DNA from 3 places in the Crossiella sp. CA198 genome. Region 2 is predicted to be linked to each of the others. Evidence: riboswitches for the same ligand, from Rfam matches in the RefSeq annotation. Region 2 holds a riboswitch; each other region holds the start of a gene.
What was found. Region 2 has a riboswitch for S-adenosylmethionine ahead of thrC (threonine synthase). Riboswitches for the same ligand answer to the same signal wherever they lie in the genome.
Positions count from the first base shown of each region.

Region 1: linked by a shared signal. The riboswitch ahead of ACTOWY_RS29210 (aminotransferase class V-fold PLP-dependent enzyme) and the one ahead of thrC (threonine synthase) in region 2 are both predicted to bind S-adenosylmethionine.
Region 3: linked by a shared signal. The riboswitch ahead of ACTOWY_RS28020 (methionine ABC transporter ATP-binding protein) and the one ahead of thrC (threonine synthase) in region 2 are both predicted to bind S-adenosylmethionine.

Region 1 is NZ_JBQJIM010000018.1:190,324-197,673, reverse strand. Features, by position in the region: gene ACTOWY_RS29220 (M23 family metallopeptidase) at 210-866, shown strand; gene ACTOWY_RS29215 (hypothetical protein) at 925-1,509, opposite strand; SAM riboswitch class IV at 1,722-1,836, shown strand; gene ACTOWY_RS29210 (aminotransferase class V-fold PLP-dependent enzyme) at 1,872-3,239, shown strand; gene lspA (signal peptidase II) at 3,285-3,848, shown strand; gene ACTOWY_RS29200 (RluA family pseudouridine synthase) at 3,890-4,771, shown strand; gene ACTOWY_RS29195 (LysE family translocator) at 4,779-5,411, opposite strand; gene ACTOWY_RS29190 (DUF885 family protein) at 5,413-6,918, opposite strand; gene yczR (MocR-like transcription factor YczR) at 7,026-7,350, shown strand, end outside.
Region 2 is NZ_JBQJIM010000002.1:284,253-291,602, forward strand. Features, by position in the region: gene ACTOWY_RS03945 (SSI family serine proteinase inhibitor) at 121-540, shown strand; gene holA (DNA polymerase III subunit delta) at 1,243-2,223, opposite strand; SAM riboswitch class I at 2,336-2,466, shown strand; gene thrC (threonine synthase) at 2,478-3,743, shown strand; gene ACTOWY_RS03960 (DNA internalization-related competence protein ComEC/Rec2) at 3,878-5,929, opposite strand; gene ACTOWY_RS03965 (helix-hairpin-helix domain-containing protein) at 6,839-7,350, opposite strand, start outside.
Region 3 is NZ_JBQJIM010000017.1:187,420-194,769, forward strand. Features, by position in the region: gene ACTOWY_RS28010 (transglycosylase family protein) at 1-255, shown strand, start outside; gene rsmA (16S rRNA (adenine(1518)-N(6)/adenine(1519)-N(6))-dimethyltransferase RsmA) at 265-1,155, shown strand; SAM riboswitch class I at 1,301-1,392, shown strand; gene ACTOWY_RS28020 (methionine ABC transporter ATP-binding protein) at 1,606-2,628, shown strand; gene ACTOWY_RS28025 (methionine ABC transporter permease) at 2,625-3,308, shown strand; gene ACTOWY_RS28030 (MetQ/NlpA family ABC transporter substrate-binding protein) at 3,323-4,135, shown strand; gene ACTOWY_RS28035 (4-(cytidine 5'-diphospho)-2-C-methyl-D-erythritol kinase) at 4,266-5,231, shown strand; gene ACTOWY_RS28040 (ABC-F family ATP-binding cassette domain-containing protein) at 5,284-7,080, shown strand; gene ACTOWY_RS28045 (NADP-dependent oxidoreductase) at 7,096-7,350, opposite strand, start outside.

The DNA.
Region 1 (7,350 bases), on a different contig from region 2:
GCGGCGATCCGCACCGCCCACTCCAGGAAACGGAGCGAGACCTCGCGAGATCGCTGAACTGGATGACCTCGATCTCCCGGCCGTCGAAGGTCGGCATGGCTCTCCTTGCTCCATTTGGCGGACATCGTTTGGGGCCTGACGGTCCGCGCCCAACTGGCTACCTTCATGAACTCCTTCACCCGAAAGGGTGCCCCCTGTAAGGAGTCAACATGTCGGGGAACCGCCGTTCCACCTGGTTGCTGGCCGCGGCCGCACTGCTCTCCGGTGGGCTGCTGCTCGCGCCTGCCGCGGTGGCCGCGCCGCTGGCCGACCCGGTGCTCTCGTTGCCGTTCGCCACCGGCCAGCACACCTATTCGGCCGGGGTGCACTCGGACAACGGGCAGAGCGGGGTCAAGAACGCCATCGACTTCTCGCCCAACGATGGCATCGCCCGGTCCGCCGCGGCGGGCACGGTGCGGATGCAGCGCTGTTCCGGCGGCGACTGGGTGACCGTGGATCACTCGGACGGGTGGCGTACCGGGTACTACCACCTGGAGGGCATCCAGGTTCAGGACGGGCAGTCCGTCTCGGCCGGGACGCCGCTGGGGCGTACGGGCAACGCGTTGCCGTGTGGTGGGTCCAGCTCGGGTGCGCATGTGCACTTCACGCTGTGGCAGCTCAACGCCGCGCCGAGCGTGAGCGCGGACTGGAGCGGGCTGTCCTATGACGAGGTGAGCACCCGGGTCGCGGACGAGGTCGGGGTGCCGGTGGATGGCAAGGTGCTCGGCGCGTGGCGGTTCCGGGCCGGGGCTCAGCAGTACTCCGGGCGCGCGGAGCGGGTCGGCGACGGGTTCAGCGTGACGTTGCCGGGGCGGTTCCAGGTCTGAGCGTGGTGACCGGGACGGCCCGTGGCTGGGCCGTCCCGGTGCTGTGCGTCACTCTGGATCAGACGCGGTGGAACCATTCCTGCACTTCGTAGTCCGGTCGGTTCGGGTCGACGAAATCCGTTCGCCAGACAATCCACAGCTGGCCAGGGCGGTATTGCGACATCTTCGCCCAGACATGTCGCTTGGCGTAGCCGTGGTCGTAGAAAGCGTGGATGTGGCCGGCGGACTGGCGGAATTCGGAATTGCTCCAGCCCCAGTCGCAGTTGGTCGGTGAGCATTTCCCGAACACGCGCATGGTCCAGCCCGCGTCGTGCACGATGCGGCAGATCGAGCCCTCGCAGACGGTGACCGACTGGCAGTCCCGCAGCTCGGCCCTGGCGATGCCGGTGGCGTTCGGATCGGCGTTGTTCCAGTTGCCGTGTTCAACCGCGTGACCACTGCAAAGCAGCGGGGCGGCGACGCCGCCGGGTGCCGCGAGCTTCGCCGTGACCCCCGCCGGCGCGGTCTCGGCCGGGATCGGCTGCTCGGCGGGCGCGGCCTGCGCGGCGGCCGCCGCGCCCAGGATCGCGGTGCTCATCATCATGGTCGCCACGGCTAATCGAACAAAGCCGTGCCGGATTCTGCTTGTGTTGCTTTTCTCCATAACAGCCCCCTGCTGTGGAATTTCCGGTTCTGGTTACCGGTTCAGTCAGGCTAGACCCGGAAGAAATATCAACTCGGTGGGTGGTGGGGAATCGCCCCAACCGGTGCCCGATCAGTTGCCCGTTCGGCGGGGCCGGGCGGATCAGGCGGCTTCCCGGTATCTGGAATGGGGGCTTCCCAAGTCGCCGGGTCGTCGGCTAGCTTCGAGGCCAAGGTCATGAGTACCAGCAACAAGCCCCGGCTCGCTGGTCGGCAACCCTCCTACCGCGGTGGGGTGCTCCGGGTGAGGACCTGGTCCGTCGTGAGGTGCGACGGGCAAGCGCGGGCCTCCCAGCAGGTCCGATCCGGATCCTGGAGGCTTGTATGTCGCTCGCTGTCATCCCGGCGCAGACCACCCCCGCGGTCACCGCACCCACCGCCCCGGTCGTCCCGGCCGTGGTCGGCGCGCACACCACGGTCCCGCTGGTCACCGGGGAACGCGTGACCTACGCCAACCTCGACCACGGGGCCAGCGCGCCGTGTCTGGCCGCGGTCCGCGACGCCGTGGACGAGCTGCTGCCCTACTACGCCAGCGTGCACCGCGGCGCGGGCTTCGCCTCCCAGGTGTGCACCAAGGTCTACGAGCAGGCCAGGGACGTGGTGCGGAAGTTCGTCGGGGCGCACGCCACCGATGTCGTGGTGTTCACCCGCAACAGCACCGACGCGCTGAACCTGCTGGCCCGCAGCGTGCCCAAGGGCGCCAGCGTGGTCACCTTCGACACCGACCACCACGCCGCGCTGCTGCCCTGGCGCGGCCCCCGGGTCACCCGGATCGCCACCCCGGAGACCCCGCAGGGCGCGATCGGCGCGCTGGAGGAGGCGCTCGGGCGCACGCCCGAGGGCGCGCGGCTGGTCGTGCTGACCGGGGCGTCCAACGTCACCGGCGAGCTGTGGCCGGTGCGTGAACTGGCCGCGGTGGCCCGCCGCTTCGGCGCCCGGATCGCCCTGGACGCCGCGCAGCTCGCCCCGCACCGCCCGGTGGACATCCAAGCCCTGGACGTGGACTACGTGGTGCTCTCCGCGCACAAGCTCTACGCGCCCTACGGCAGCGGCGCGCTGGTCGGCCGGGCGGACTGGCTGCACGTGGCCGAGCCGTACCTGGTCGGCGGCGGGGCCACCAAGCACGTGGTGGACTGGGGCGATCACCTCGGCGTCGGCTGGGCGCCCGCGCCCGAGCGGCACGAGGCCGGTTCGCCGAACGTGGTGGGCGTGCACGCCTTCGCCAGCGCCTGCCAGAGCATCACCCAGCACGGCTGGGACGCGGTGATCGCGCACGAGACCGAGCTGTTCACCCGGCTGCGCGCCGGGCTCAACACCCTCCCCGGCTTCCGCGAGCTGTCCATCTTCGGCGCGGCCCAGGAGCGGGTCGGCGTGGTGAGCTTCACCCTCGACGGCCAGGACCCCGGCCTGGTGGCCACGGTGCTCTCGGCCGAACACGGCATCGGGGTGCGCGACGGCGCCTTCTGCGCGCACATCGCCACCCGGCGACTGCTCGGCCAGGCCGGGTCGGGCACCGACCGCGCGGTGCGGATCAGCCTGGGGCTGGGCACCACCGCCGAGCACATCGACCGGGTGCTGGACGCGCTGCGCGACCTGGTCGCGCACGGGCCGGGCTGGAAGTACGAGATCGTGGACGGGCGCTGGGCGCCGGTGAACGACCCGCGCCCGCTGCCGCCCTTCGTGGCGGGCTGAGCTGGCTGAGTAAGCCCTGGTCCCGGAGTGCGGGACAATGGGGCGGTGAGCACGGACGACAAGCCGCCCCGCCGCCTGGTGCCCTTCGCCCTGGTGGCGATCGCGGTCTTCGCGGCGGACCTGAGCACCAAGGACCTCGCGGTCGCCGCGCTCGACGGGCAGCCGCCGGTCCGCCTGGCCGGTGGTGCGCTCTACCTGGTGCTGCTGCACAACCCGGGTGCGGCGTTCTCGCTGTTCCCCGGACAGACCTGGCTGCTGACGATGATCACCGCGCTGGTGGTGCTGGCCATCCTGGCCTTCGCGCCGAGGCTGCGCTCCACCGGCTGGGCGCTGGGCATCGGCCTGGTGCTGGGCGGCGCCACGGGCAACCTGGCCGACCGGCTGACCCGCCCGCCCGGCTTCGGCGAGGGCCATGTGGTGGACTTCCTGTCATTGTTCGCCCCTGATGGCAGTGTGTGGCCGGTGTTCAACATCGCCGACGCGGCCATCGTCAGCGGTGGCGTGCTCCTGGTGGTGCTGGCTCTGTTCGGCGTCGATTACGACGGGCGGGTGGCCAAACACAGGACAGACGAGACGAAGGCCAAGGCCACGGTGGAGGAAAACGCGTGAGTGACCAGAGGACCCTGCCAGTGCCGGACGGCCTGGACGGCATGCGGGTGGACGCGGGCCTGGCCAAGCTGCTGGGACTGTCCCGCACGGTCGCGGCCGGCCTGGCCGAGAACGGCGGGGTCCTGCTCGACGGTGCGCCAGCCGGGAAGTCCGACCGGCTGATCGCGGGCTCGTGGCTGGAGATCACCCTGCCCGAGCCCGAGCACCCCGTCGAGCTGGTCCCGGCGGTGGTGGACGGCATGGTCGTGCTCTACGAGGACGACGACATCGTGGTGATCGACAAGCCGGTCGGCGTCGCGGTGCACCCCAGCCCCGGCTGGACCGGTCCGACCGTGGTGGCCGGGCTGGCAGGCGCCGGGATCCGGATCGCCACCTCCGGCGCGGCCGAGCGGCAGGGCGTGGTGCACCGGCTGGACGTGGGCACCACCGGGGTGATGGTGGTGGCCAAGAGCGAGCACGCCTACTCCTGGCTCAAGCGGGCGTTCAAGGAACGCACCGTGGAGAAGCGTTACCACGCCCTGGTGCAGGGCCACCCGGATCCGAGCCGGGGCACCATCGACGCCCCGATCGACCGGCACCCGCGGCAGGACTACAAGTTCGCCGTGGTCGCCAGCGGCAAGCCCAGCGTCACCCACTACGAGGTCCTCGAAGCCTTCCGGGCCGCCTCGCTGGTGGACGTGAAGCTGGAAACCGGGCGCACGCACCAGATCCGGGTGCACTTCTCCGCGCTGAAGCATCCCTGCGTCGGCGACCTGACCTACGGCGCGGACCCGGTGCTGGCCAAGCGGCTCACGCTGACCCGGCAGTGGCTGCACGCCCGGACCCTGGGCTTCCACCACCCCGCGGACGAGCAGTGGGTGGAGTTCAGCAGCGACTACCCTGCCGACCTGCAGGCCGCGCTGGACCTGCTGCGCGAGGAGTGAGGCAGGGCTACAGCTGCGCGGTGAGCACGGTGAACGCGGCCAGTCCCAAGTAGACGATCACGGCCAGATCCCGTTGCCAGCGCAGGAATCGCGGCCGCCGGGTGAGCAGCCGGTGCAGTGGCGCGCTGAGCTGGACGTAGGCCAGGTCCAGGATCAGCGCGACCACGAAACCGACCGCGCCGAGCACCAGCAGGTGCGTGCGGGTGGTGGCCGGATCGGTCCCGGCCGGCACGAACTGCGGCAGGAACGTGAGGAAGAACAGCATCACCTTGGGGTTGAGCACGTTGATCAGCGCCCCGTCCAGGAACAGCCGGACCGGCCTGGACCTGGCTCCGGTGGCCAGGTCCAGACCGGCTGGCTGGCGGTGGGTGCGCACCGCCAGGTACACCAGGTATGCCGCGCCCGCCAGGCGCACCGCGGTGAAGGCCGTCGGCGAGGCCGCCACCAGCGCGGACACCCCGGCCACGGCCGCGATCACGTGCACCAGGGTGCCCGCCTCCACGCCCAGCGCGGACAGGAATCCGGCTCGCCTGCCCTGGGTGAGCGAGCGGGTCAGGATGTAGATCAGGTTGGGGCCGGGCACCAGCACCAGCGTGACGGTGGCCGCGACGAACCCGAGCAGCACGGCGGGCGTCGGCATCTCAGCCCGCCCGCAGCGCGGTGCCGAGCAGCCCGAGTGGCGGCGAGCCGAGGCCGAGCAGCGCGGTGTGGAAGCGGCGCAACGAGAACCCGGCGCCCCACTCCTGCCGGGCCCGCTCGCGCAGGTCGCGGATGAGCAGCTTGCCCCAGGTGTAACAGATGCCGGTGGGATTCAGCACAACCCGGTTCGCCGCGATCTCCGCGGCCGGACCGGCCAGGAAGGCGTCCGTCTTGAACCGTTGCACGGCCTCCTGCTGAGTCATCGTGCCGGTGTGCAGGCCGATGACGCAGGCCATCCGGGTCACCCGCAGCAGCGCGTCCCTGGCCACCGCCGCGGCGAAGCGCGGATCGCCGCCCCGGAAGCCCTCCTCCAGGGCGAGTTCCTCCACGTAGTGCGCCCAGCCCTCGCTGAACCCGTCGTGGATCAGCGTGCGGCGCACCTCGGTGGTGGCCTCGCGCAGCGCCCGGCCGTGGGTGAAGTGACCGGGGGCGACCTCGTGCAGCGCGATCACCGGCAGCGCGTGCCGGGCGAACATGCTCAGCCAGTCCCGGCGCTGGGCCGCGGACCAGGACGGATCACCGGGGTTGACCCGGAACCAGCTCGGCCCATCCGGTTCGGCGGGGGCGGCGGCGGTCATCGTGGCGACCTGCCACGGCTGCGAGGGCGGCACCAGTCCGACCAGGCAGGTGCCGTCGGTGGGCAGGCCCAGTCCGGCTGCCCACTCCAGCACCTCCAGCACGGTGGCCCTGGTCCAGGCGGGCAGCTGGTCCGGGGTGGGGCGGTCGGCGAGCAGGGTCTTCATGGTGGCCTTGGTGCTGCCGAGCGGGTCGATGCGGCGGCAGGACTCGTCCAGCAGGGCGCGCACCCGGTGACGTTCGGCGTCGGCGCGTTCGGCCAGCTCGGTCAGGTTGACGTCGATGGCCTCATCGGCGGCGAGCAGCCGGGTCAGCGCGGGACCGCCGAGCGCGGCGGCGGGCTCGCCCTGCCCGGCCACCGCGTCCAGGTGCGCGACCAGCCGGGCGATCGCGGCCCGCGCGGGCCCGGCGCCGTGGTCGTCGTCGCGGATCAGGGCGGCCAGGCCGCGGGCGGCGGGGCAGGCGGCGCGGGCGGCGGGAGCGGTGACCCGGTCCAGGGTCTCGATGGCGACGGCCACCGCGTCCGGCCACTGCCACAGGTGGGCCTGCCGGGCGGTCCGCCGCTGCCCGGCCGAGGCGTACTCCCGCTCATATCCGGCGAGGTCGAGGTTGGCCACGTGCAGCAGCGGATCGCTCCGGTGCCGGGCCAGGTCACCGAGACGCACCCGCAGCGACTGCTCGGCCGCGCGCAGCCGGATCTCGTCGTCCGAATCGGCCGCGCGGTCCCCCTGTCCCAGGGTGGTCAGGCCGCGCCGCACCCCGGCCGCGGACAGGTCCTGCGCCCGGCCGTCGTACTCGTGCAGGCCGGCGACCTCCCTGGCCCTTGGCATGCTGAGGTCGTGCACGGCGCGTAGTCGGGCATGGATGTTCATGATCGTGATTCACCTGTCCAGATTCCAGTCCACTTCGGTAGATGGACCACTCAGGGGACTAGTCTTCGCGGCAAGCTCACCGTGTTGACCTGCCAATGGAGGCGAAAGTGGACCGTTTCGCCGATCCGGCCGAACTGGTCCGGCTGCTGGGTGACTGGACTGGCCGGAGCGGGCCGAGGTACCAGCGGCTGGCCGCGGCGATCAGCGACCTGGTGGCCGAGAGCACGCTGCCGCGCGGCACCCGGTTGCCCGCCGAACGCGGACTGGCCGGCGCGCTGGCGGTCAGCCGGGCCACCGTGGTGGCCGCCTACGACCGGCTGCGCGAGCAGGGCGTGCTGTCCAGCAGGCGGGGCAGCGGCACCACGGTCAGCCCGCACACCACCGCCAGGGTGCGGCCGGACGGGCGGGTGCGCGGCGGGCGGTCCGGACCGA
Region 2 (7,350 bases):
AGGGTGTTACCCGGGAGTCATGTGACCACAGTCACCGTGCGCCGCAATCACTGTATTCGTATTCATCATGGCGGCCGGAACAGGCTGCCACAAACAGACCCATTCCTTGAAAGGCGAACAATGTCTCGCAAGCGACTTCTGCCGTTGGCACTCGGGCTGGCAGCAACCCTGCTGCCCCTTGCCGTGGTCACCGCGCCCACCGCGACGGCCACGACGGCGACTCCGCGAGCAGCCAGCTGGCTGGTGCTGACCAGCAACCCCGGCGAGGCCCCGACCAGGGACGCCCGCTCACGCACGCTGACCTGCGAACCGGCCGCCGGCGCCCACCCCCAGCCCGCCTGGTCCTGCCACGAGCTGAAGAAGGCGGCAGGCGACTTCCGCAGGGTGAACGTCGGCCCCCAGGAACCGTGCTACCTGATCTACGCACCCATCACCGTCACCGCCCGCGGCATGTGGAACGGCCGCCCCGTCACCTATCAGGAAACGTTCCCCAACGATTGCGTGCTGTACCAGGAAAAGGGCCCGCTCTTCCGTTTCTGAGCAGGCCGCCGGGTATCACCCGGTCGCCGTATTGACAGAAATACGAAAACCGAGCGCAACACCCAGTCGATGACCTTTCGACGCAAGCAACCGATTGCCAGGCACACCCACCGGCAATCTACGGCTCGCAATTTGCGCCACCACTCTCCGCACATCACTCACCCAAGCGGCAGAACAAAGGCAAACAAAGCCGGTACACACGGTGACAAAAACTTCCCCACGACCCCCAACAGACAAAACCCGTGGTACCGAAGTGCCATACCGCCGGCATCAACACCCACCCACCACCGGCCCCCAACAACCCGAACACCCAACCTCAACCCAACCCACCCACAAGTTACCTAGGTATCTCCAGGTCGGCGGCTGGCTAAATCCGGCTCAGCCCGCCCCCACCCCCAGTCGGCCCGCCAGTCGGCAGGCCCCGGCGAGGTTCCTCGGCACGCCGCTGGCCGAGGAACCTCGCCAGCACCACCTCCGGCCGGACCGCGCGATCGGCACGATCCGCGGATCGGCTCAGCCGATCAGGTCCATCAGCCGGTCAGGTCCATCAGCCGTAGCGGCCGCCCGCTCCGCTTAACCGGGTCCGGGCCCAAGCCCGGCCCGGCGCTCGGACCAGGTCCAGCACTCGGGTCGAACTCAAGACCGCGACCACACCGGTGCCAGGTCCGGGAGCCGGAGCCGGATCTTGACCTCACCTCCGGCTCAGCGACCTCGCCGAACCAGGATCAACCTCAGCACCGCTCGTTCCAGTGCGTAACCGCCGTCGGCGGCGACGCCCTTCACATCCGCGTTCAGCCTGGCCACCAGGTTCATGGCCTCGGCGAGTCCCTCGGGTTCCCAGCCTCGGGACTGGGCCAAGGCCTTCTTCACTTTCCACGGTGGCATGCCCAGCTGCCCGGCCAGTGCGAACGGGTCGGCCCGGCCGCCGGCCATCACCCGGGCGATGGTCCGGACCGCGTCTGCCAGGGCGTCCGCGATCAGCACATGCGGCACCCCGGTCTGCAGGGCCCACCGCAATGCCTCCAGCGCCCCGGCCCGGTCACCGGTCACCGCCTTCTCCGCGACCACGAACCCGGTCACCTCGGCCCGGCCGCGGTGGTAGCGGCGCACTGCCTGCTCATCGACCTGGCCGCCGGTGTCGGCCACCAGTTGCGAGGCGGCGGCGGCCAGTTCCCGCAGGTCCGAGCCCACGGTCTCGATCAGCGCGGCCAAGCCTGCCGGGTCGACCCGGCCACCGGCCCGGCGGAACTCCTCCTTGACGAAGGCCTCGCGCTCGCCGCCTTTGCTCAGCTTCCCGCAGGTGGTGACCTTGGCACCGGCCTTGCGCAGTGCGTCCGGCAGTTCCTTGGCGAGCTTGCCCCGGCCGCCGCCGCTGTGCACGACCACCAGCACAACACCCTCGCTGGGCGCCTTGCAGTAGGCGCCGATCGCCTCCGCGATCTCCTTGCCCGCCTCTTGGGCGGCCTCCAGCACGATGACCCGGCCCTCGGCGAACAGGGACGGACTCACCAGTTCGATCAGCTCCGGCGGGGTGAGGTCGGTCACCCGGACCTTGCTCAGCTCGGTCTGCGGATCGGCCAGCCGCGCCGCGTCCAGAGACGCCTTGACGGCCCGCTCGACCAGCAGTTCCTCTTCCCCGATCACCAGATGCAGCGGCTCCGGGGTGACGGCTGGGGCGCTCACGTCGGCAATCCTTTCACGGGGGTCTGACAGCCCTGCGGGCTCCCGCATGCTGGGTTGGCGGTAGCTCTCAGTGGCGACCGTGCCGTACGGTGATTCCCAGACAACTGAATACAGCTCATCCAGAGGGGTAGAGGGATCGGCCCTACGACACCCCGGCAACCGGCACAGGCTCGACGCGTATTCCGCGAGGGAGCAGGTGAACACGGTGCCAAATCCGCCCCGCGACAGCGGGAAAGATGAGGAGAGACCTCGCGATGACGACCATCGAGGCGCCTAACAGCGCCCAGCAGACCCTTGACCTCGGCCCGGCGCGCAGCCTGGTCTGCCGGGAGTGCGGCCACCAGGTCCCACTCGCCGCCGAGTTCGCCTGTTCCGAGTGTTTCGGTCCCCTTGAGGTCGGTTACGACTTCGGGACCGTCCGCCGGGAGGACATCGAGGCCGGCCCGCAGTCGATCTGGCGCTACCGCAACCTGCTTCCCGTGCCGTCCACTGTGGACGCTCACCCGAACACCGACCCCGGCTGCACCAGGCTGGTCCGCGCGGACCGCCTCGCTAAGGCACTGGGCGTCCGCCGGATCTGGGTGAAGGACGACACCGGCAACCCCACCCACTCGTTCAAGGACCGCGTGGTCGCGGTCGCCCTGGCCGCCGCCCGTGAACTGGGCTTCAAGGTCCTGGCCTGCCCCTCCACCGGCAACCTGGCCAACGCCGTCGCCGCGGCCGCGGCCCGTGCCGGCTGGGAGTCGGTCGTGCTGATCCCGTCCTCGCTGGAACGGGCCAAGATCCTCACCACCGCCGTGTACGACGGCGCGCTGATCGCCGTCGACGGCAACTACGACGACGTGAACCGCCTGGCCACCGAGCTGGCCGCGGACCACGAGGACTGGGCGTTCGTCAACGTCAATGTCCGGCCCTACTACGCCGAGGGCTCCAAGACCCTGGGCTATGAGGTCGCCGAACAGCTCGGCTGGCGGCTGCCCAGCCAGATCGTGGTGCCGATCGCCTCCGGCTCCCAGCTCACCAAGGTCGACAAGGGCTTCCGCGAACTGGGCGAACTGGGTCTGGTCGAGCAGACCCCGTACCGCGTCTTCGGCGCCCAGGCCACCGGCTGCTCCCCCGTCGCCGCCGCCTTCAAGGCAGGCCACGACGTGGTGACCCCGGTCAAGCCGGACACCATCGCCCGTTCCCTGGCCATCGGCGCCCCCGCCGACGGCCCGTACGTGCTCGACACCGTCCGCCGTACCAACGGCGCCATCGAGAACGTCTCCGATGAAGAGGTGGTCGAGGGCATCCGGCTGCTCGCCCGCACCGAGGGCATCTTCGCCGAGACCGCGGGCGGCGTGACCGTCGCGACGGCCAAGAAGCTCATCGAGACCGGCCAGCTCGACCCGGACGCCGAAACCGTCCTGCTGATCACCGGCGACGGCCTCAAGACCCTGGACGCGGTGCAGGACCGGATCGGCCCGCGCGCCACCGTTCCCCCGTCGGCCGCCGCGGTCCGCGAGGCCCTCGGCCTCTGATCCCAAGCCCCGCCGTCCGGCGTGTCACCTGGTCTTTCGCGACTTGGGGGGCACGCCGGAGGTGTTTGTGACGGGTGGTAGGGCCGGGAGATGGCGGCGGTGGGGCGCTGAGGGGACGGGCGGGGTTCTGGGCGTCATCGTGGTGTCCGGGATTCTTGCTTGCCGTGGCGGGAGATCACCGGGCCCTCGGGGCTGGGGGCGATGGCCAGGTCGCCGTCCTGGTCGGTGCGGAGGATGTGGGTTCCCTGGGTGCGGAGGGTTTCCAGGATCAGCGGGCTGGGGTGGCCGTAGTCGTTGTCGGCGCCGACGCTGATCAGGGCGATCCGGGGGCGGACGGTGGCCAGGAATCTGGGCAGGCTGTAGCGGGATCCGTGGTGGGGGACCTTGAGGATGTCGGCGGCTAGCTCGGATCCCTTGTCCGCCAACAAGTCTGCTTGGCCGGCTAGTTCGATGTCGCCGGTGAGCAGGACCCGGCCCGCAGTGGTGTGGGCCCGGATGACGACAGAGGCGTCGTTCAGGGCCGTGCCGCCGACGCGGTCGCCGGTGGCGCCCAGGGCTGCTGGGCTGCGGGGGCCGAGGATGTCGATGGTCAGGCCGGGCCAGCTCGTGCTGGTGCCTGGTCGCAGTTCGGTCAAGGGGACGCCCGCGGACTCGGTGGCGCGGCGGATTTCCTTGATGGCCCAGGGTGGTTGCTGGACGGGGCTGATCGCCACCGCGCCGACCTGGTGCCCGGCGAGGACCTCGGACAGGCCGCCGATGTGGTCGGCGTGCAGGTGGGTGAGGACGAGCAGTGGGATCCGGTCGATGTCCAGGTCGCGGAGGCAGTTCGTGATGGCGATCGGGTCCGGGCCGGTGTCGACGAGGACCGCGCGACCGGGTTCGGCGGTGGCCAGGACGATGGCGTCACCTTGGTCGACATCGCAGGCGACCACGGCCCAGTCGGGCAGTGGCCAACCGGGGCGCAGGGCTCGGATGGGGACCAGGACCAGGAGCGCGAGCAGGGCCGCCGCGATGAGCAGGACGCGGAACCGACGTTGGCGTAGGACCAGGGCGAGCACGATCAGGACGCCGATGAGCAAGAAGGCTCCGCCGAGGCCGCTGGGCCAGGGCAGGGTGGCCATCGGGATGGCGGCGGCCTGGTGCGCGACCGTGACCAGCCACCACATCGCCGGGCCGGTGAGGTGGACCAGGAGTTCGGCCGCGCCGGGGTGGATCACCGACAGGACGGCTGCCAGCACGCCGAGCACCGTGGCCAGGGCGACCACCGGGGCGGCGAGCAGGTTGGCCAGGATGGCGGTGAGGCTGAGTTCGCCGGTCATGCCGACCACCACGGGGGCGGTGAACAGGTGCGCGGCGGCGGGGATGGCCAGGGCCTCGGCCAGGCCGCCGGGGACCTGACGGCGGCGCAGGGCGTCGGACCAGCGTGGGGCCAGGAGCACCAGGGCCGCGGTGGCCAGCACGGACAGGAGGAAGCCCAGGTCTCCGGCCAGTTCCGGATCGGCGAGCAGCAGGATCGTCACGGTGCCGGCCAGGGCGGGGATCGCGGCTCGGTCGCGGCCGGTGGTCAGGGCGTACAGGGCGATCGCGGCCATGACCGCCGCGCGCAGGACGCTCGGTTGCGGCCGGGCCAGGATGACGAATCCCAGCAGTGCCAAGGCAGCCACCGCGGTCGCGGTGCGGGGGCCGGTGCGGAGTGCCCGGCACAGCAGCAGAACCGCGCCGCAGACGATCGCCAGGTTGGTGCCGCTGACGGCCAGTAGGTGCGCCAGGCCCGCGGTGCGGAAGTCGGCGATGACGCGGGGAGCCAGCGTGGTGGTGTCACCGACCACCAGGGAGGGCAGCAGACCGGCTTGGTCGGTGGGGAGGACCGAGCTGGCTTGACGGAGACCGGCGCGGATGTGGGTGGCGGCGCGTTGCCAGAACGGTGGTGTGCCAAGGAGTTCGGGCGCGTTGTGGACACGGAGGGCGGCGACGGTCAGGTCGCCGGGTTGGGCTGGGGCGAGTTTTCCGGTGGTGCGGAGGCGTTGGCCGGGTGAGATGTCGGACCAGGACTCGTGCATGGCGAGCAGGAGGACCGTTCCGCCGACGGACAGGGTTTCGCCGGTGGTGTGGGCGGTGTCGAGGGCGAGAGTGAGCACGGTGCCGTTGCGGTTGGCGGGGCGGCCGCCGTAGGCCGGGGTGCGCATGGGGCGGGGGTCGCCGGTGACCACTCCGGTGAGGACTGCGGTGACGCCTCGTTCGGCGGGGGTGTGCAGGGGATGTGTTGTGGCGGCGTGGGTTTTGAGGGCGATGCCGATGGCCGCGGCTCCGGACAGGGCGCAGGCGGTGAGGACTGCGGCGGCCAGGCGGTGATGTCGGGGAGGTTGGCGGGGATGGGGACGGGGACGTTGGTGGGGAGGAGGTGGGGTTTGGGGAGGGAGTGGGGTTTGGGGAGGGAGTGGGGTTTGGGGAGGGGAGGTTTGTGGTGTGGGCGTTGGGGATGTGGAGGTCTGGGGGGCGGGCCTTTCGGGTGGGGAGAGTCGAGGTGCGGAGGTTCGCGGTGGAGACGTTTCGGGGGCGGAGGTTTCGGGAGCGTTGGTTTGCGGTGGGCACGTTTCGGGTGGGGAGGTTTGCGGCGGGAAGGAGGAAAGGGGCTGGGGTGCAGGGGGATTCGACGAGTGGGCAGGCGGGGGTGGGGTGGGTGTTGGGTGGCTGGGTTTGGGGTGGGGGCGGAGTAGGAGGCATGCGGCGGTGGCCGCGGTCGCGGTGAGCAACGCGGCGGCCAGGGTGGCGGGGAGCCAGCCTGTGTGGAGGCCGAGCAGGGTCACCGCCCAGGTGGTCAGGGCGGCGGGGACTAGGCGGAGATCCGGGCCGGAAGGTGTGGTTGGCTCGGAGTCCGGTGGTTCTGGTGGCTCGCGGAGAACAAGTCGTTCGCGCGGTGCGCTGTTGTCGCTTCCCTCCTTTCCGCGCCTTGTCGCCGTGGATACAGGTGCACGCTTTCCCCTTTCTCGTGCGTCGGCCACGGCGAGCTGCCGCGTCGGACGACTTGTTCTCCGCATGTGCGCCCCTTGCCTCGATGTCTCTGTCCCAGCGCGCTCGGGTCCGGGCGCGCTGGGTCAGAGGCTCACCAGCTCGCGGAGCCGGGCGAGGCGGGACTCTCCGATGCCCTCGATCTCTCGTAGTTGATCGACCGAGGTGAAACGGCCGTGCTTGGTCCGCCACTGGACAATGCGTTGCGCCGTCACGGGACCCACTCCTGGCAGTGCGTCCAGGGCGGCGGAGGTCGCGTTGTTCAGGCTGACTTTGGCGGTGCCGCCGGGTGGCATTCCCAGGGTGTCCTGGGGCTGCTCCGGTGGCGGCGGTATTCCGACGTGCACTTGCTCCCCGTCTGCCAACCGGCGGGCCAGGTTCAGCCCGTTGAGGTCGACGTTCGGGTGTGCGCCGCCTGCCGCCTGGACGGCGTCGGCGACGCGGGCCCCTTCGGTGAGGGTGACCAGCCCGGGTTTGGTCACCCTCCCGACCACGCTGACCACCAGGGTGGCGCCGGCGCCGGTGGTGGTTGGGGTTCTGGTGGTCGGAGGGACGGCGGGACCGGCCGACGGGGAAAGCTCCGGAGCCATCTCCCTGG
Region 3 (7,350 bases), on a different contig from region 2:
GACGGCGCGGTGTGGGACCGGCTGGCGCAGTGTGAGGCCACCGGGAACTGGGCGATCAACAACGGCAACGGCTACTACGGCGGCCTCCAGTTCAACGCGAGCACCTGGCGGGCCTACGGCGGCGCGCAGTACGCCCCGCTGCCGCACCAGGCCAGCCGGGAGCAGCAGATCGCGGTGGCCACCAAGCTCCGGGACGCCCGCGGTGGCTACGGCGCCTGGCCGCACTGTTCCTCGAAGCTCGGACTGCCCAAGTAGTCTTTCCGGGTGACTGAAACTCCGGCACCGGCCGGGCCGCAGGGCGTCTCGCTCCTCGGCCCGGCCGATGTGCGTCGGCTGGCCGCCGAGCTGGACGTGCGTCCCACCAAGAAGCTGGGGCAGAACTTCGTGCACGACCCCAACACGGTGCGCCGCATCGTGTGGGAGGCCGGGCTCACCGCCGAGGACGTCGTGCTGGAGGTCGGGCCAGGGCTCGGCTCGCTGACCCTGGCCCTGTTGCCCGCCTGCCGCTCGGTGGTCGCGGTGGAGATCGACCCGGTGCTGGCCGGCCTGCTGCCGACCACCGCGGCCGAACGCGCGCCCGAGCTGGCGGCGAACCTGCGGGTGGTGCTGGCCGACGCGATGCGGGTGCGCGCCGCCGACCTGGGCGAGCCCGCGCCGACCGCGCTGGTGGCCAACCTGCCCTACAACGTGGCCGTGCCGGTGGTGCTGCACCTGCTGGCCGAACTGCCCTCGCTGCGCACCGGCCTGGTCATGGTGCAGGCCGAGGTCGCCGACCGGCTGGCCGCCGGTCCCGGCAGCCGGATCTACGGCGTGCCCAGCGTCAAGGCCGCCTGGTACGCCGGGATGCGCCGGGCCTCGGCGGTGCCGCGCGCGGTGTTCTGGCCGGTGCCCAACGTGGACTCCGCGCTGGTCGCCTTCACTCGCAGGGCCGAGCCGGAGGGCGAGGACAAGGCCGCGGTGTTCGCGGTGATCGAGGCCGCCTTCGCCCAGCGCCGCAAGGGCCTGCGCGCCGCGCTGGCGAACTGGGCCGGGTCCGCCGACCGCGCGGGCCGGGTGCTGGCCGCGGCCGGGATCGAGCCGACCGCCAGGGGCGAGCAGCTCGACATCCACGCCTTCGTCAAGATCGCCAAAACCGAGGCGGAACTCGGGGAATAACCACGCTCGGTGCCGTGTTGACCCCAAGGGGTGCGTTCGTCGCACCTGCTTGTTCGTTACAGCATGTGATCTGGCGAACGAACCACGGCCGAACGGGCGGATCCACTTGCTTTTCTTCGAGTGGGTCCGTTGTACTGTCCGAGTAAATCCATCCCGAGCGGCCGAGAGACCTGGATCTGTGAAGCCGCAGCAACCGCCCAGTCCCTGGGCAGGTGCTACCGCCAGGAGCGATGGAGCAGACATGAAGCTCATGCACGTACTCACGCGCCGACGCGTAGTCGATCACGGCCGTCGCACGGTCACCGGTTGTCGATCCTGACCGGTCTGCCGCCCGTCTGACGGCGCGCTCTCCTCCACCAGAACGCTCTACCCGCTTTCTGCCCGGGATTCATCCGGGCAACAGGTGTGCGCGGGCCGCCGAGCGCGGTTCCGCCCTGCCATGGAGACATCGTGATCACAGTTGAGAACCTGACCAAGGCCTACCGGGGCCGCAGTGGCACGACCGTCGCACTCGACGGCGTCTCGCTCCAGGTCCCCGCTGGAACGGTGTGCGGCGTCGTCGGCGAGAGCGGCGCGGGCAAGTCCACGCTCGCCCGGTGCATCGCATTGCTGGAACAGCCCGACTCGGGCGGCATCCTGGTCGACGGCACCGACCTGGTGACCCTGCGCGGCTCCGCGCTGCGGGCCGCCCGCCGCCAGATCGGCGTGGTGCCGCAGAACGACTCGCTGCTGCGCCAGCGCACCGCGGCAGGCAACATCGCGCTGCCGCTGGAGGCCGCGGGCGCGCCGGTGGAATCCCGGCGCAAGCGGGTGGTCGAACTGCTCGACCTGGTCGGCCTGGCCGACAAGGCCGGAAACTACCCTGACCAGCTCTCCGGCGGGCAGCGCCAGCGGGTCGCGATCGCCCGCGCGCTGGCCGCCAACCCCTCGGTGCTGCTGGCCGACGAGCCCACCTCCGCGCTGGACCCGGACACCACCGCCTCGGTGCTGACCGTGCTGGACCGGGCCCGCGCCGAACTGGGTGTGACCGTGCTGGTGGTCACGCACGACATGAGCGTGGTGCGCCGGATCTGCGATGACGTCGCGGTGCTCGACCGCGGCCAGGTGGTCGAGCACGGCAAGGTCCTCGATCTGGTCACCCAGGCCGGGTCGCGCACCTCCGGCGCGCTGCTGCCGGGCGTGGAGGACATCGTGCGCGCCGGGGACACCGACGCCCGCTTCGACCGGGTGGCCGATGTCGTGCTGGTCGGCTTCGCCGCCGTCGGCGCGCTGCTGCCCGAGGCGGCCAGCCGCTTCGAGGTGGACCTGAACCTGCTGGGCGGCGGGATGACCCGTCTCGCCGACACCCCCGTGGCCCGGTTCCGGGTCGCGTTGACCGGAGCCAACGCCGACGCGGCCTTCGACTGGATCGCCGAGCGCGGCGCCGTCGTCCGCCGCAGGCCGACTGTGCTCGCTGGAGGAGCAGCCGCGTGAAACAGGCAACACCCTGGGCGGAAGTATTCGACAAGCTCGCCCAGGCGGGGGCCGAGACCGGCCTGATGGTCGGACTCGGCACCCTGTTCGCAGTGCTCGGCGGCGTCCCGCTCGGCGTGCTGCTGCACGCCAGCGCACCCGGCGGACTGCGGCCGCAACCGCTGGTCTACCGGGTGCTGGGCTTCATCGTGGACCTGACCAGGTCGCTGCCGTTCATCATCCTGCTGGTCGCGCTCATCCCGCTGACCCGCGCGCTGGTGGGCAGCTACATCGGCAGCGGTCCGGCGACCGTGCCGCTGACCATCGGCGCCATCCCGTTCCTGGCCCGGCTGGTGCAGTCCGCGCTGCGGGAGGTGCCGGTCGGCGTGGTCGAGGCCGCCCTGACCACCGGCGCGAGCAAGCCCAAGATCGTGCGCAGTGTGCTGGTCAAGGAGGCCGGTCCGGCGCTGATCTCGGCCATCGGGGTCACCGCGGTGGCGCTGATCGGCTACTCCGCGATGGCGGGCGCGGTCGGCGGCGGTGGCCTGGGCAACCTGGCCATCACCTACGGGTACCAGCGCTTCGACTCCCGCCTGCTCTACACCTCGGTGGCCGCGCTCGCCGCGCTCACCTTCCTCGTGCAATACCTCTTTGATCTTGTTTCGCGCACGGTCGACCGTCGCCGCCAGATCACCGTCTAGATAGGACCAGTTCCATGCGGGTGCACGCCCTCATCGCGACCGTCGTCACCGCCGCCCTCACCCTGACCGCCTGCGGCGGCGGCGCCGACAACGCCGCCAACCAGGAGGCCACCCTGCGGGTCGCGGTCAGCCCGGTGCCGCACGCCAAGATCCTCAACTGGGTCAAGGACAACCTGGCCGCCAGCAAGAACCTCAAGATCGAGGTGGTGGAGTTCCAGGACTACGTGCTGCCCAACACCTCGCTGGTGGACAAGCAGCTGGAGGCCAACTACTTCCAGCACGTGCCCTACCTCACCGAGTTCCTCAAGGAGCGCGGCGGCGACCTGAAGTTCGTCACCCCGGTGCACATCGAGCCGCTGGCGGTGTTCTCCAAGAAGGTCAAGAACATCGCCGACCTGCCCAGCGGCGGCAAGGTGGCGCTGTCCCAGGACGCCTCCAACCAGACCCGCGCGCTCAAGCTGCTGCAGGCCAACGGCGTGCTCAAGCTCAAGCCGGGCACCGAGGCCGGCGCGGCGCTCAAGGACATCGGGGAGAACCCGAAGAACCTCAAGTTCGTCGAGCTGGAGCCCGCCCAGCTGGCCCGCAGCCTGGACGACACCGACGCCTCCATCGTCAACGGCAACTACGCCATCGACGCCGGCCTTGACCCGATCAAGGGCTCGCTCGCGGTGGAGAAGGCGGAGAACAACCCCTACGCCAACGGCCTGGTCACCCGGCCGGAGCTGGCCGAGGACAAGCGGATCAAGGCACTGGCCGAACTGCTGACCTCGCAGCAGACCAGGGACTACATCCAGAAGCAGTTCGCGGGCGCGGTCATCCCCGCCTGAACGGCGCCAACCGGGAACTGAGCGCGACCGTCCGGCTCCCGCCCGTGGCAGACTTTCGCCAACCGGCAGAAAGTCGTCCGCGGTGCGGGAGCCGGACGTGTTTTGTCGATCGAGCACGTAGGCTGGGAGCGTGCTGGCAGTCGTTCCACCACCGGTCATCGTCCGCGCCCCGGCCAAGGTCAATGTGCATCTTGCCGTCGGGGATGTGCGCAAGGACGGCTACCACGACCTGCTGACCGTCTTCCAGGCGTTGTCCCTGAACGACGAGGTCACCGTCGCGGTCGCCGACGAGCCGGGGATCGAGGTGGCAGGCGACAGCGCGGAGAGGGTCCCGGCCGACTTCTCCAACCTGGCCTGGAAGGCAGTGCAGGCGCTGGCCGAGTACGTGGGCCGGGATCCGAAGGACCCCAAGGTCCGGGTGCACATCCGCAAGGGCATCCCGGTGGCCGGCGGCATGGCCGGTGGCAGCGCGGACGCGGCCGCCACCCTGGTCGGGCTGGCCTCGCTGTGGAAGCTGGAGATCGGCAAGGACGAGCTGGCCGATGTGGCCGCCGCGCTCGGCGCGGATGTGCCCTTCTGCCTGCACGGCGGCACCGCGCTCGGCTCCGGCCGGGGCGACCGGCTGGTCCCGGTGCTGGCCAGGCACCAGTTCCACTGGGTGCTCGCGCTCGACCACGAGGGCCTGTCCACGCCCTCGGTGTTCAAGGAACTGGACCGGCTGCGCGCCGAGGGCGAACCGCCCCGCGTCGGCGCGGTCGAACCCGTGGTGGAGGCACTGGCCACCGGTGACCCGCGCCAGCTCGCGCTGCTGCTGGGCAACGACCTGCAGGCCGCCGCGGTCTCGCTGCGCCCGGCGCTGCGCCGCACCCTGCGGGCCGGGGTGGACGCGGGCGCGCTGGCAGGCATCATCTCCGGCTCCGGCCCGACCTGCGCGTTCCTCTGCCAGGACGGCGAGTCCGCGGTCCGGGTCGCCGCGGAGCTGTCCGGGGTCGGCGTGTGCCGTACCGTGCGAGTGGCACAGGGGCCGGTGCACGGCGCCAGGGTGATGAGCGTCGAGGAAGCCCCTCGTTCCGCTCCGCCCGAGGTGCACGCCTAGGACCTGCTGGTCCTGCGCGGTCGGCAACTCAAGTGGAGAACGCGAACTTCTGATGGTCAACCTGGTCAACCTGGAGTCCGTGTCCAAGTCCTACGGCGTTCGGCCGTTGCTGGACGCGGTATCCCTCGGCGTGTCCCAAGGCGATCGCATCGGCGTGGTCGGCCTCAACGGCGGTGGCAAGACCACCCTGCTGGAGGTGCTCGCCGGGATCGAACCACCCGATGAGGGCCGGGTCAGCCGCAGCCGCGACCTGCGGATGGCCGTGGTCACCCAGCGCAGCGAACTCCCGGCAGGCGCCACCGTGCGCTCGCTGGTGCTCGACCCGCTCGGCTTCGCCGCCGAACACGAGTGGGCGGCCGATCCCAAGGCGCGCAACGTGCTGGACGGGCTCGGCGTGACCGCGCTCGGCCTGGACAGCCCGCTGGATGAGATGTCCGGTGGCGAGCGCCGCCGGGTCGCGCTGGCCGCGGCGCTGGTCCAGGAGCTGGACCTGATCGTGCTGGACGAGCCGACCAACCACCTGGATGTGGAGGGTGTGCGCTGGCTGGCCGAGCACCTGCTCACCCGGCGCGGCGCGCTGGTGGTGGTCACCCACGATCGTTGGTTCCTGGACACCGTGTGCACCACGACCTGGGAGGTCGTGGGCGGCAAGGTCGAGCAGTACGAGGGCGGCTACGCGGACTGGATCTTCGCCCGCGCCGAGCGCGCCAGGGTCGCGGACACCCTGGAGGAGAAGCGGAAGAACCTGGCCCGCAAGGAGCTGGCCTGGCTGCGCCGCGGCGCGCCCGCCCGCACCGCCAAGCCCCGGTACCGGATCGAGGCCGCGGAGAGCCTGATCGCCGACGTGCCGCCGCCACGGGACACCGTCGAACTGGTCAGCTTCGCCCGCCGCCGGCTGGGCAAGACCGTGCTGGAGATCGAGAACGTCGACCTGTCCATCCCGGACCGCGCCCTGCTGACCGACGTCACCTGGCGGATCGGCCCCGGCGACCGGATCGGCCTGGTCGGCGTCAACGGCTCCGGCAAGACCACCCTGCTGCGGCTGCTCGCCGGCGAACGCGAACCCGAGGCGGGCAAACGCATCCAGGGCCAGACGGTCCGCTTGGCCCACCTGTCCCAGGAACTCACCGACCTGCCACCGACCCAGCGCGTGCTGGAGGCGGTGGAAGAGGTCGCCCGCCGGGTGACGCTCGGCAAACGCGAGCTGTCCGCCTCCCAGCTGGCCGAACTCTTCGGCTTCCCGGCGCAGCGCCAGTGGACGCCGGTCGGCGACCTCTCCGGCGGCGAACGCCGCAGGCTGCAGCTCGCCCGCCTGCTGATGGCCGAACCCAACGTGCTGCTGCTCGACGAGCCCACCAACGACCTGGACATCGACACCCTCCAGCAACTGGAGGACCTGCTCGACTCCTGGCCCGGCACCCTGGTGGTGGTCAGCCACGATCGCTACCTGGTGGAACGGGTCTGCGACCAGGTCGTGGCGCTCTTCGGCGACGGCAAGATCACGCACCTGATCGGCGGCATCGACGAATACCTGCGCCGCCGCGAGGAAAGCGGCCAGCTGGGCCTGATCGCCCGAGCCACCCTGCCAGCCGCCGAACCCCTCGCCCCCGCCCCGGCCGCCACCGGCCCCAGCGCCGCCGACACCCGCGCCGCCCGCAAGGAACTCGCCCGCCTGGAACGCCAGTTCGAGAAGCTGGCCAAGCGCGAGGCCGAGTTGCACGCCGCCCTGGCCGAGGCCGCGACGGACTCGACCCGGCTGCTCAAGCTGGACGCGGAACTGCGCACGGTGCTGGCGGAGAAGTCGGACGTGGAGGAACAGTGGCTGCTGGCGGCCGACGCCGCCGAGTAGCCGCCCACCCGGACCTCACCCAGGCAGCCGCACCAGCATCTTCCCGGTGTTGGCCCCCTCGAACACGCTCAGGAACGCCGCCGCGGTGTTCTCCAGGCCCTCCACCACGGTTTCCGCGATACGCAGGGTGCCGTCGGCGAGCCAGCCCGACGCCTGGGCGATCCAGTCCGGGAACAGGTGGAAGTAGGTGGTCACCAGCATGCCGCGCAGGGTGGCTTCCCGGCTGGCGGCCAGGAACAGGTTGTCCGGGCCGGGGACCGGGGTGTTGTA